DNA from 3 places in the Bordetella genomosp. 10 genome. Region 1 is predicted to be linked to each of the others. Evidence: predicted binding sites of a transcription regulator. Region 1 holds the regulator's gene; each other region holds the start of a gene.
What was found. The regulator HrcA, encoded in region 1, represses chaperone genes, less so after heat shock. The targets are predictions, from matches to a motif close to TTAGCACTCNNNNNNNNNGAGTGCTAA.

Region 1 (4,180 bases):
TGTTTGCGCAGCGTGCCGACGTCGCCGGCTGCCTGCAAGGCGTCCAGTTGCCGGCGCAGGTCCGCGCTCAGTTGCGGCAGGGTTTCCGGTTCCACCTTGAACTTGCGGGCGGTCTCGAAGACGTCGCTCAGGCGCTGCTCGGCCTGGGCCAGGCGCGCCGGGTCCAGCTCGACCTTGCTGACGTAGTTGTTGAGGTCGGACACGGCTTCGGTGATGGCGATGCTGGCCGATTCCAGCTCTTCGCAGACCCCGCGCAGCGCCGGATCGTGGCGCAATTGCTGTTGCAGCAGGTGCAGGGCGGCGTTGACCCGGTTGCTCGCCGAATCGTCCTCTCCATCCAGCGCCTCGATGGCCTGGGCGGCGCCGTCCAGCAGCGACTGCGCATGCGACAGGCGGCTGTGCTCGGTCTGCAAGGTTTCCCATTCGCCCGGCTGCGGCGCCAGGCGCTCCAGCTCGCCGGCCTGCCAGGCCAGGCGCTCGCGCTCGGCCTCGCGGGACGCGCTGTCGCGCTCGGCCGCCTCCAGTTGCTTGAGGCGTTCGCGCCAGGTCTTCCATGCCTGGGCCACCGCGCCGCGCAGGTCGCCGTGGCCGCCGTGGGTGTCCAGCAGGTCGCGCTGCGCGTCGGCGCGCATCAGGCTCTGGTGCGCGTGCTGGCCGTGGATGTCGACCAGGCTGTCGCCCAGTTCGCGCAGTTGCGCGACGGTGGCGGGCACGCCGTTGATGAAGGCCCGGCTGCGGCCCTGCGGGTCGACCACGCGGCGCAGGACCAGTTCTTCCTCGGCTTCGATTTCGCGCTCGGCCAGCCAGGCGCGCAGGTGTTCCGGGGTGTCGAATACCGCGCTGACGTCCGCGCGCGCCGCGCCCTCGCGCAGCACGCCGGCATCGGCGCGGCCGCCCAGCGTCAACGCCAGGGCGTCGATCAGAATCGATTTTCCGGCGCCGGTTTCGCCGGAGAAAACCGTGAAGCCCGGGCCGAAATGGATATCGGCCTGGTCGACGATGACAAAATCCCGGATATGCAGGGTGCGCAGCATGTTCGAGGGGCGTTATTCGGGCGTCTCGGTCCCTTGGGGCATCAGGTTCCAGTGCAGCTTGCGGCGCAGCGTGGTGAAGAAGCTGTAGCCCTCGGGATGCAGGAAGCGGATGGTGTGCGGCGCGCGGCGAACGGCGATGCGGTCGCCGGGTTGAAGGTCGGACCAGGTCTGCATGTCGAAGTGACAGGACGCGCCGCTTTCGACCCGGCCCATGGCGGTGACGGTCATGCTCAGCTCGCTGGTGACCGGCAGGGCGATGGGGCGGTTGGACAGGGTTTGCGGCGCCACCGGCACCAGCAGCATGGCGGCGATGCCCGGATGCAGGATGGGGCCGTTGGCCGACAGCGCGTAGGCGGTGGAGCCGGTCGGCGTGGCGACGATCAGGCCGTCGGCGCGCAGGGTGTACATGAAAACGCCGTCGAGCTCGACGCGCACCTCGATCATCCCGCCGCGGCCGGCGCGGTTGAGCACCACGTCGTTCAGCGCCGAGGCCGAGTACATTTCCTTGTCGCCGCGCCAGATGTTGCCCTGCAGCAGCATGCGGTCCTCGGCGACGAAATTGCCTTCCAGCACGCGCGCCAGCGCGTTCTGCGCATCCTGCAGCGGAACGTCGGTGATGAAGCCCAGGCGGCCATGGTTGACGCCGACCAGCGGCACGCCGAACGGCGCCAGGTAGCGCGCGGCGCCCAGCATGGTGCCGTCGCCGCCCATGACGATGGCCAGGGAGGCCTGCTTGCCGATCTCGTCCAGGGTGGCGACCGGGTATTCGCCCAGGCCGGTATTGCGGGCGGTGTCCGCTTCGATCAGCACCGCGCGGCCGGCCTGCGTCAGCATATGGGCGAGCGAACGCAAAGGCGCGTCCAGCCCGGTGTCCTGGTGCCTGCCGATCAGAGCGACGGTGGGAAAATGCATGGTCTGGCGCCGATGGGGATCAAAATTCAATACTATGTCGAGTCGATTATATGGGGCCATATTTCCCTTTGCAGGACAAAATTGGCACCGTTGCAAAAAGATTCCTTAGAATAGCGCCATGGACGACCGCGCACGCGCACTACTGAAGGCGTTGATTGAACGCTATATCGCCGATGGACAGCCCGTCGGCTCGCGCACGCTGTCCAAGGTCTTCGACCTGTCTCCGGCCACCATACGCAACGTCATGGCGGACCTGGAGGAGAGCGGCCTGATCCACAGCCCCCATACCTCGTCCGGCCGCGTGCCGACGCCGCGCGGCTACCGCCTGTTCGTCGATTCGCTGCTGGCGGTGCGCGGCTACGAGATGCAGCCGGCCCATATGGGCGAGATGCTGACGGCGGCCGAACCCTCGCGGGCGGTCAACGCGGCGGCGGCGCTGCTGTCGAACCTGACGCAGTTCGCCGGCGTGGTGCTGACGCCCAAGCGCACCCAGGTGTTCCGCCAGATCGAGTTCATCCGCCTGTCGGACAAGCGCGTGCTGCTGATCATCGTCACGCCCGACGGCGACGTGCAGAACCGCATCCTCTTCGTGCAGCGCGATTATGCGGAGCACGAGCTGGTCGAGGCGGCCAATTTCTTCAACGTCCACTTCGCCGGCAAGTCCTTCGACGCGGTGCGCCGCACCCTGTCGACGGAACTGGCGCAACTGCGCGAGGACATCACGCGCCTGATGCAGGCGGCGGCCGAGGCCGGCGCCGAGGCGGTGGAAGAGGGCGATTCGGTCGTGATCTCGGGCGAGCGCAAGCTGCTGGAAGTGACGGACATCGCTTCCGACATGGATCGCCTGCGCAAGATGTTCTCCCTGTTCGAGAAGAAGACGGACCTGTTGCAGTTGCTGGACGTGTCCAGCCGGGCCCAGGGCGTGCAGATATATATAGGCGGCGATTCGCAGTTGATGCCCGTCGAAGAGGTTTCGGTTATCACCGCGCCCTACGGCGTCGACGGCAAGGTGGTGGGCACGCTGGGGGTCATCGGTCCGACGCGCATGGCCTACGAGCGGGTCATCCCCATCGTCGACATTACGGCCCGCCTGCTGTCCAACGCCTTGAGCCATAACCAATAACACCCGCGTCAGCGCCGGCGCGCGGGGCGCCGGCGCCGCGTTCACAACGAGGTGACAGTGTTCTTGCGCGCGTTCAAATACATCTGGCCGGAACGTTTCCTGCCGGAAGCCGAGCAGAAAGACCCTTTCGCGGAGCAGACGCCGGCCGGTCCCGGGAAAACCGGCGTCCTGCTGGTCAACCTGGGCACGCCGGACGAACCCACGGCGCCGGCCATCCGGCGCTACCTGGCCGAATTCCTGTCCGATCCGCGGGTGATCGAGATACCCCGCTATCTCTGGAAGCCCATCCTGCATGGAATGGTGCTGCGCGCCAGGCCCAAGAAGCTGGTGCCGCGCTACCGCGGCATCTGGATGGACGGCGGATCGCCGCTGCTGGTGTACAGCCGGCGCCAGGCCGAAGGGCTGGCCGGCCTGCTGGCGCGGCATGGCCTGCAGGTCGAGGTCGAGTTGGGCATGCGCTACGGCAATCCCTCCATTCCGTCCGCCATCGACCGGCTGCGCGCCGCCGGCTGCGAGCGCATCCTGGTGGTGCCCCTGTATCCCCAGTACGCCGCCAGCACCACGGCCACGGTGGTCGATGCCGTCACGCGCCACGCCGCGCGGCTGCGCAACCAGCCGGAACTGCGGTTCATCAAGCGTTTCCATGACGATGCCGGCTACCTGGAGGCCCTGGTCTCGCGCATCGAGTCCTATTGGCGCGACCACGGGCGGCCGCAGAAGCTGGTGATGAGCTTCCATGGCCTGCCGCATTATTCGATCGAGCTGGGCGATCCCTATTACCAGGACTGCCTGCGCACAGGGCGGCTGCTGCGCGAGCGGCTCGGCCTGATGCCGGAACAGGTCGAGGTGACGTTCCAGAGCCGTTTCGGGGCCGCGCGCTGGCTGGAGCCCTATACCGAGCCGACGCTGCGCGAACTGGCGCGCCAGGGCGTGAAAGAGGTGGACGTCGTCTGCCCGGGCTTCCTGGCGGACTGCCTGGAAACGCTGGAGGAAATCGGCCAGGAGTGCCGCGACGCCTTTCTTCAGGAGGGGGGCACGCGCTTCCGTTACATCCCGGCCGTGAACGACGACTCGGTCTGGATCGGCGCGCTGGCCGACCTGGTGCAGCGCA
Region 2 (4,180 bases), on a different contig from region 1:
GCGCCGGGTTCGACCAGCGCGGACCGGTAGCGGCCCGCGAAGACGCGGCCGCCGCGCAGGCGCGCCGCCAGGTTGCGGCCCAGCGTCTGCATCAGGCGGGGCAAGCCCTCGCCGTCGACCGGCGTGGCCAGCAGCAGTATCCGGTCGCTGGCCAGCACCCATCCATGCAGCGCGACGCGGTTGCGCGTGGCGGTCTCGCCGAGCCAGGTGGCGACCTGGTTCAGGGTATCCGCCGGCGCCGGCTGCGAGGGGGCGGCCAGCGGATGGATGAAATTGGCGAGGACCAGTTGAGGCAGTCCGGGAGCGTACAGTCGGGGCAGGCGTGCCATAGGATCTCAGGTCTTGAGCATGCGGCGCGCAAAAGAGCGCAGTGGCAATAAATGGTACCGCGTAAACACCGCCGTGCAATAGCAAGTACATCCTAGATTACCCGACTCCCCGGGCTTGCGGCACCCCGGCGGCGGATTCCGGCAGGTTAAGATTTCCCTCGCCCGCGCCCTGCCCCGTGCTGCCATGTCTGCATCCGGCGCCCGGCTTGCCTCCGTGCCTTACCTTATTACCTATATACCTATACAGGAGTTTCCCCATGGCTGGTCTGGAACTGGTTTCCCAGCATCGCTGCTTCGGCGGCTGGCAGCGCTATTTCCGCCATGACTCGGCCGAGATCGGCCTGCCGATGCGGTTCTCCGTCTTCCTGCCGCCGCAGGCGGAGCATGGCCGCGTTCCGGTCCTGTTCTACCTGGCCGGCCTGACCTGCACCGAGGAAACCTTCATGATCAAGGGCGGCGCCCAGCGGGTGGCGGCCGAGCTGGGCCTGATGCTGGTCGCGCCGGACACCAGTCCCCGCGGCGCGGGCATCGCCGGCGAGGACGACAACTGGGATTTCGGCACCGGCGCCGGCTTCTACCTGGACGCCACCCAGGCGCCCTGGAGCAAGCACTACCGCATGGACAGCTACGTGACCCGGGAGTTGTATGGCATTGTCACCGGCGAACTCCCGGGAGACGCGGCTCGCGCCGGCATCTTCGGCCATTCCATGGGCGGCCACGGCGCCCTGGTGCTGGCACTGCGCAATCCGGCCAAATTCCGTTCGGTATCGGCCTTCGCGCCCGTCGCCGCCCCCAGCCAGTGCCCCTGGGGCCACAAGGCCTTCGGCAACTACCTGGGACCGGACCGCGACGCCTGGGCGGCCTACGACGCCACCGAACTGATGCGCAAGGCGCAGGCGCCCTTTCCCGGCGGCATCCTGGTGGACCAGGGCCAGGCCGACGCCTTTCTTGCAGAGCAGCTCCACCCCGACGCCTTCGAAACCGCCTGCATCCAGGCCCGCCAACCCCTGGACCTGCGCCGCCACGAGGGCTACGACCACGGCTACTACTTCATCTCCACCTTCATGGAAGACCACCTCCGCTTCCACGCCCAGCGCCTGCAGGCGTAATTGCAGCAGCCCCCTCTGGGCACGGTCCATCGGCGGCGCCGTGCGAAGCTCAGTGGGGGTGGACCATACCGTTGCCACGAGGCACACCTCATCGGGGGAGCCGCGGAGCCGGCTTTGCCGGTCCGCCAGCGCCGCCCCCTTGAGGGGGCCGCGCGAAGCGCGGTAGGGGGTGGGCCTTGTTACGCCTTGTGTATATCCGAAGCGGGCCGGGGGCGGCACAACGTTGACAGCGTCGATATACTGAATCTGTCGAAAGCCTTAGGGGGTAGCCTGATTGGCTGTAGCTCCTTTCTTGTGGATTCTTGGTCCGGCCGTCGTGGCCTTGCTCATCGGCGCCGGCCTGTTCTTCGGGCGCGGCGGGCCGCGCGATGCCACCGGGCGCAAGCAGTTCCGGTTGCGCCCGGTGCGCCGCCTGGTCGGTCTCCTGATCGTGGCGCTGGCGGTGGTATCGGGGCTGTTGGGGGGATCCCTCTACCAGTTCCACCGCCTGACCAGCGACCAGCCGGTGGCCACGGTCCGGCTGGAACAGCAGGGCGAACGCCAGTTCATGGCGACCGCCCAGTTGGAGGGAGAGGCCAAGCCTCGCCAATACCAGTTGCGCGGCGATCAATGGCAGATCGACGCGCGGGTGGTGCGCTGGGAGTTGCCGGCCCTGCTGGCGGGCGTCCCGCCGCTGTACCGCATGGACCGCCTGTCGGGCCGCTACGACGACCCGGTCGCCGAGCAGGCGCAGCCGCGCACGGTCTATCCGCTGGGCGGCACGGCGGCGCCGGACCTGGGGACGCTGAAGCACCGCTTCCCCAACTGGCTGCCGTTCGTGGACGTGCAGTTCGGCAGCGGCGCCTACATGCCGATGTTCGACGGCGCCCGCTACCGCGTGTTCCTCGACCCGCGCGGCGCCCTGTTCGTCCGGCCGGACGACCCGGCCACCGCCGACGGCCTCAAGCAGCGCGGCTGGTAGGCGGCCGGAATCGCCAGCGGCGCCCGCCGCTGGCCCGTCCACCGGCACGACGGGACGGGCCCGGCAGCTTAGGCGGGAACTATGGCCCTCATGCACATGTCCAATTAGCACTCATGCACTTCGAGTGCTAACATCAAGTCCACTCTATATAAGGTTTCCTGGAGAAAAATCACCATGAAACAAGCAAATTCCTCGTTGACCGTCTCCGGAAACGCGCTGACGCTGGCCATCGCCAACCCCGGCGCGCTGGGCACGATCGACGCGTACATTTCGGCGGTCAACCGTTTGCCGGTGCTGACGGCTGAGCAGGAAACCTCGCTCGGCCGCAAACTGCGCGACCATGACGACCTGGACGCCGCCCGTGAACTCGTGCTGTCGCACCTGCGACTGGTGGTCTCGGTCGCCCGCCAGTACCTGGGCTACGGCTTGCCGCACGCGGACCTGATCCAGGAAGGCAACGTCGGCCTGATGAAGGCCGTGAAGCGTTTCGATCCCGAGCGCGGCGTGCGCCTGGTGTCCTTCGCCGTGCACTGGATCAAGGCCGAGATCCACGAATACATCGTGAAGAACTGGCGCCTGGTCAAGGTGGCGACCACCAAGGCCCAGCGCAAGCTGTTCTTCAACCTGCGCAGCATGCGCCCGGACGGCAAGACCCTGGCCAGCCATCAGGTCGACGACATCGCGCGCGAACTGAACGTGCGCCGCGAGGACGTCAGCGAGATGGAAGTGCGGATGTCCGGCCGCGAACTCTCCCTGGAAAGCCAGGACGAGGACGACGACAGCTACGCGCCCATCGCCTACCTGTCCGACGAGGGCCGGCAGGAACCGACCCGCGTGCTGGAGCGCAAGGCGCGCGAGCAGATGCAGGGCGAAGGCCTGAACGGCGCGCTGGACAAGCTGGACGACCGGTCGCGCCGCATCATCCAGGCGCGCTGGCTCCAGGACGACGGCGGCGCCACGCTGCATGAGCTGGCCGACGAGTTCGGCGTGTCGGCCGAACGCATCCGCCAGATCGAGGCGGCGGCGCTGAAGAAAATGCGCGGCACCCTGGCGGCGTAACGCGTTGATACAAACCGCCGGGAAAAAACATAATTCCGGCGAAACTTAATCCACGCCGGGGCGCCTAACCAACTCGGGCTGCGTGCTGAAGCAATGCCAGTATCGCGGCCCTCACCTGTCTCGGCTTCTCCTCTTTCCCCTCCCCTATGAGACGGGTGGTTTACGGGGCACCATCGCGGTGCCCCGTTTTTTATGCGCGGCGAAAACATGGCAGGCGCGCCGGCAGCGGGCCCGCCCTCGCTCAGGCGGCCTGGTCCGCTTCCAGTTGCGCCCACCCTTGCAGCATCGCTTCCCAGGCCCGGGCGTCCAGCCGCCGCACGCCGGTGGCCAGCGAACCGTCGGGATACAGCTTGAGCCAGCGGTAGCCGGGCGCGCTGTCGTCCAGGCGATGGCGGCCGTCGCGGATGGTGAACTGGAAGCAGGTGGACGGCGTCGCCAGCAGCCGCATGTTGCCGCGCCGGCGATCGAATTCCTGGTGCACGTGGCCCCAGAGCACGACGCGGATATTGCGCCAGCGGCCCAGGTGGCGGAACAGCTCGGCGGCATTGTCCAGCATCATGGTGTCGTGCCAGTCGGGCGTCATGGGAACGGCGTTGTGATGCAGGGCCACCAGCACCGGGCGCGGGCCGGCGGCGGCCGCGGCGGTGTCCAGCAATTCCAGTTGATGGCGGTCGAGATGGCCGGCGTTCGAACCGGCCACCGTGGAGTTCAAGGCGATCACC
Region 3 (4,180 bases), on a different contig from region 1:
AACGCCACATCGATACGGGAACAATTGTGGGTATGGCAGCGGAAGGCCATGGCTGGACGCTCCTTCTAATAGGTCAGGCTGTGGACGAGCACATCTGGCAGCTGAGCCTGCAAGAGACGCAATTCAGTTGGCCCAACGGCAGCGGAGGGCTCGTCTCGTCGATCTCGGAGTACCGAAGCGGCGAAATCAAAGTCTGCGCAGTGCGTTTCGGCACGAGCTTCTACGATCATTGGCCGATACCGGACGTCACTAGCCATGCGCTAGCTGATGTGACGGAGTTCTTGCGATCTTTGTCCTTAGTTGACCTCGACAAGTTCAAGGCCACCTTGGACACCAGCATCTTCAACGATACTTGGTCTCAAGATGCGCACGATGGCTTGAATACATTCATTGATAGACATCTGCCGACACTGCAATCCAGGCATGCGGCGCGTATGTCGATCCAACTCTTCTAGAGGATAGCGGGCATCCGAATGGCCACAACGTCGGTAAGACCGCCCAGAGTCGAAAGCGGACGGACGAGATATCCTTAGACGGTCCCGACCGGCGCGGCCGGCTCCGGCTAGGTCCACTTTCCTGACCAGAATTCCAGCTACCGTAAACTTCGACACCGGCCCCGGTTAGCTCCCCGAATTTCGCCCAACGGTTGTAGCCGACGCTCGGGTCGTTGGCGCCAAGGGTACGGATAATCTCCACTTCTTGCCTCCGAACCTCAGCATCAGTAGCCGTCGAAGACTCCCACAGGATTTGTTTCCTGATGGTGAAATCGAGCATTTCCCCTCGGGTAAAGTCGCTGCGCAGAAGCGCTTCGTTGATCGAGCCGAAGTAGCTCAGGCTACCCGTGAGATCCATCCCGACGTAGATCTTTCCATTTAGATAAGTGATTTTGTATATGTGCTTCATCTGGGGTTCGATCTGCCCTTGGGGTGAATCGCCTGGCGGGTCTAAACGGCCTCACCGTTGCGAATGAACATGGGACAAATCCGCATCGTCAGACCACGCCGAATCGCGATCATCGGCATCGTATTGGCGTTAGCGTTGCTTGCCGTGATGATTCTTGCGAGGCGTTCGGTAACGGGACCCAGCGATCTCTCTGGCATCCTCACCGTTGCGCGCGATCGAAATGTTGTTGCTTATCGGGATATGGACTGGTGCCGCTATCTAAAGACTGGCACGCAACTTTACGCGGATCCCCCGACCAGTTCCAGCGGCGCCTGCCTGGCAAATCGAGAGCCGTATGCGCCATTCACGCCCGCCTCGAAGGCGATCTTCTCCGAACTGCGACGAGCGTTTGACGCTGCCGGAATAAGCATCATGGAGGCAAGCTTCACTTTCGCAGACGACGGATCTGTTGACTACGCTGATCTGCTAGAACAGCAGCTCGTGGGCCACGATGCCTATCTTTACGACGCTAGGGATGTGCCGCCCTACGAACCCAAAGGTATGGTCACCCGTATCGGGAAGGGCTGGTTCCATTACGTGGGTGAATAAGCCTCCAGTGCTTTCTAGCCGCAGGCGGTCGCTCCCGAACTCTACGGCAGCTTTTAATCCTGGTTGCCCGTCACCCCAATCTTAGAGAACCGGGGGCGGCAGGCCGTGAAGTTTTTCGGTGCGTGTTAAGGCCCACATCCCGAACGGATATCTACCGATCACCCGTTTTGTTCAACCGGCGGAAGCCATTCGGTGGCAGAAGATTGCAGCAAGAGGAATCGAATTTGTCCCCTTCTTGCCTACAGGCGAAACCGTCGATCAGGGGGCAGTTCGAAAATTTCACGCTAGGTGGACAAATTTCATCGGCCGTGAACATCGACAACAATCCGCCACCTCCGTCAACACCTCCCCCAATTTTGTAACAGCCACCCCCTCCCCCCTTGAACCCTCTCCAAGCATCCTTATAATTAGCACTCGCCTCCGGTGAGTGCTAACAAGCACCTTCGCCCTTCCGGCCCCGGGGCAAGCGAGACAACCCCCCTTACCGTTTCAAGAAAACAGGAGTTCTTCATGGCCCTGCGTCCTCTGAATGATCGCGTGATCATCAAGCGTCTGGACAACGAGCGCAAAACCGCCTCGGGCATCGTCATCCCTGACAGCGCCGCTGAAAAGCCTGACCAAGGCGAAGTCATCGCCGTCGGCCCCGGCAAGCGCACGGAAGACGGCAAGATCCTGCCGGTCGATCTGAAGGCAGGCGACAAGGTGCTCTTCGGCAAGTACGCCGGCCAGTCGGTGAAGGTCGATGGCGAGGAACTGCTCGTCATCCGCGAGGAAGAAATCCTCGCCGTGATCCAGTAAATCCCTCATCTCATCAGAATTCCCCGTAAGGAAAGAATATGGCTTCCAAGCAAGTTCTGTTTGGCGACGACGCCCGAGTACGCATCGTCCGCGGCGTGAACGTCCTGGCTAACGCGGTCAAGACCACCCTGGGTCCCAAGGGCCGCAATGTCGTGCTGGAGCGCTCGTTCGGCGCCCCGACCGTGACCAAGGACGGCGTGTCCGTCGCCAAGGAAATCGAACTGAAGGACAAGTTCGAAAACATCGGCGCCCAACTGGTCAAGGATGTCGCCTCGAAGACCTCCGACAACGCCGGCGACGGCACCACCACCGCCACCGTGCTGGCCCAGGCCATCGTTCAGGAAGGCCTGAAGTACGTTGCCGCCGGTTTCAACCCGATCGACCTGAAGCGCGGTATCGACAAGGCCGTTGCCGCCGCCGTCGCCGAGCTGAAGAAGCAATCCAAGCCGGTCACCACCAGCAAGGAAATCGCCCAGGTCGGCTCGATCTCGGCCAACAGCGATTCCTCCATCGGCCAGATCATCGCTGACGCGATGGACAAGGTCGGCAAGGAAGGCGTCATCACCGTCGAAGACGGCAAGTCGCTGGAAAACGAACTGGATGTCGTCGAAGGCATGCAATTCGACCGCGGCTACCTGTCGCCCTACTTCATCAACAACCCGGAAAAGCAAGTCGCCGCGCTGGACGATCCCTTCGTCCTGATCTACGACAAGAAGATCAGCAACATCCGCGATCTGCTGCCGGTGCTGGAACAAGTCGCCAAGTCCAGCCGTCCGCTGCTGATCATCGCCGAAGACGTCGAGGGCGAAGCCCTGGCGACCCTGGTGGTGAACAACATCCGTGGCATCCTGAAGACCACCGCCGTCAAGGCGCCCGGCTTCGGCGATCGCCGCAAGGCCATGCTGGAAGACATCGCCATCCTGACGGGCGGCGTGGTCATCTCCGAAGAAACCGGCATGTCGCTGGAAAAGGCCACGCTGCAAGAGCTGGGCCAGGCCAAGCGCATCGAAGTGGGCAAGGAAAACACCACGATCATCGACGGCGCCGGCGACAGCACCTCGATCGAAGCCCGCGTCAAGCAAATCCGCGTGCAGATCGACGAAGCCACCTCGGACTACGACCGTGAAAAGCTGCAAGAACGCGTGGCCAAGCTGGCCGGCGGCGTTGCCGTGATCCGCGTCGGTGCCGCGACCGAAGTCGAAATGAAGGAAAAGAAGGCTCGCGTCGAAGACGCCCTGCACGCCACGCGTGCGGCGGTGGAAGAAGGCGTCGTGGCCGGCGGCGGCGTGGCCCTGCTGCGTGCCAAGCAAGCCATCGTCGACCTGAAGGGCGATACGCCTGACCAGAACGCCGGCATCAAGCTGATCCTGCGTGCCGTCGAAGAACCGCTGCGCACCATCGTCACCAACGCCGGCGAAGAAGCCAGCGTGGTCGTCAACACCGTGCTGAACGGCAAGGGCAACTACGGCTACAACGCCGCGACCGGCGAGTACACCGACCTGGTCGAGCAAGGCGTGCTGGATCCCACCAAGGTGACCCGCACCGCCCTGCAAAACGCCGCCTCCGTCGCCAGCCTGCTGCTGACCGCCGAAGCCGCCGTGGTCGAACTGGCCGAAGACAAGCCCGCTGCCCCGGCGATGCCCGGCGGCATGGGTGGCATGGGCGGCATGGACTTCTAAGAAGTCCTTGCCCAAGAGGCGGCCGGCAACGGCTGCCTTCCCAAGCAAAAACCCCGGGGGTTGGAATCCAACCCCCGGGGTTTTTTACGTCTATGGTCTATGGCGAGCGAGGCGGCAAGGCAACTTCTTCGCTTTATAAAATCGCCCTCGCTCCGCCGCCTCCGAGACCTCAACTCTTGAAGTAAGGATGCTCCGGCGCGAACAGCAGGGTC

Region 2: rpoH (RNA polymerase sigma factor RpoH) is a predicted target of HrcA. The motif match lies at 2,504-2,530, and genes of this name have one in related genera.
Region 3: groES (co-chaperone GroES) is a predicted target of HrcA. The motif match lies at 1,899-1,925, and genes of this name have one in related genera.

The regions. Positions count from the first base shown of each region.
Region 1 covers NZ_NEVM01000005.1:1,615,713-1,619,892, reverse strand. The annotation lists gene recN (DNA repair protein RecN) at 1-1,034, opposite strand, end outside; gene CAL29_RS23325 (NAD kinase) at 1,047-1,946, opposite strand; gene hrcA (heat-inducible transcriptional repressor HrcA) at 2,065-3,069, shown strand; gene hemH (ferrochelatase) at 3,127-4,180, shown strand, end outside.
Region 2 covers NZ_NEVM01000001.1:41,334-45,513, forward strand. The annotation lists gene CAL29_RS00210 (hypothetical protein) at 1-329, opposite strand, end outside; gene fghA (S-formylglutathione hydrolase) at 587-1,438, shown strand; gene CAL29_RS00220 (hypothetical protein) at 1,713-2,399, shown strand; gene rpoH (RNA polymerase sigma factor RpoH) at 2,574-3,458, shown strand; gene CAL29_RS00230 (phosphodiesterase) at 3,700-4,180, opposite strand, start outside.
Region 3 covers NZ_NEVM01000001.1:644,015-648,194, reverse strand. The annotation lists gene CAL29_RS31185 (hypothetical protein) at 1-455, shown strand, start outside; gene CAL29_RS31180 (hypothetical protein) at 967-1,491, shown strand; gene groES (co-chaperone GroES) at 2,002-2,289, shown strand; gene groL (chaperonin GroEL) at 2,328-3,968, shown strand; gene CAL29_RS02790 (M48 family metallopeptidase) at 4,138-4,180, opposite strand, start outside.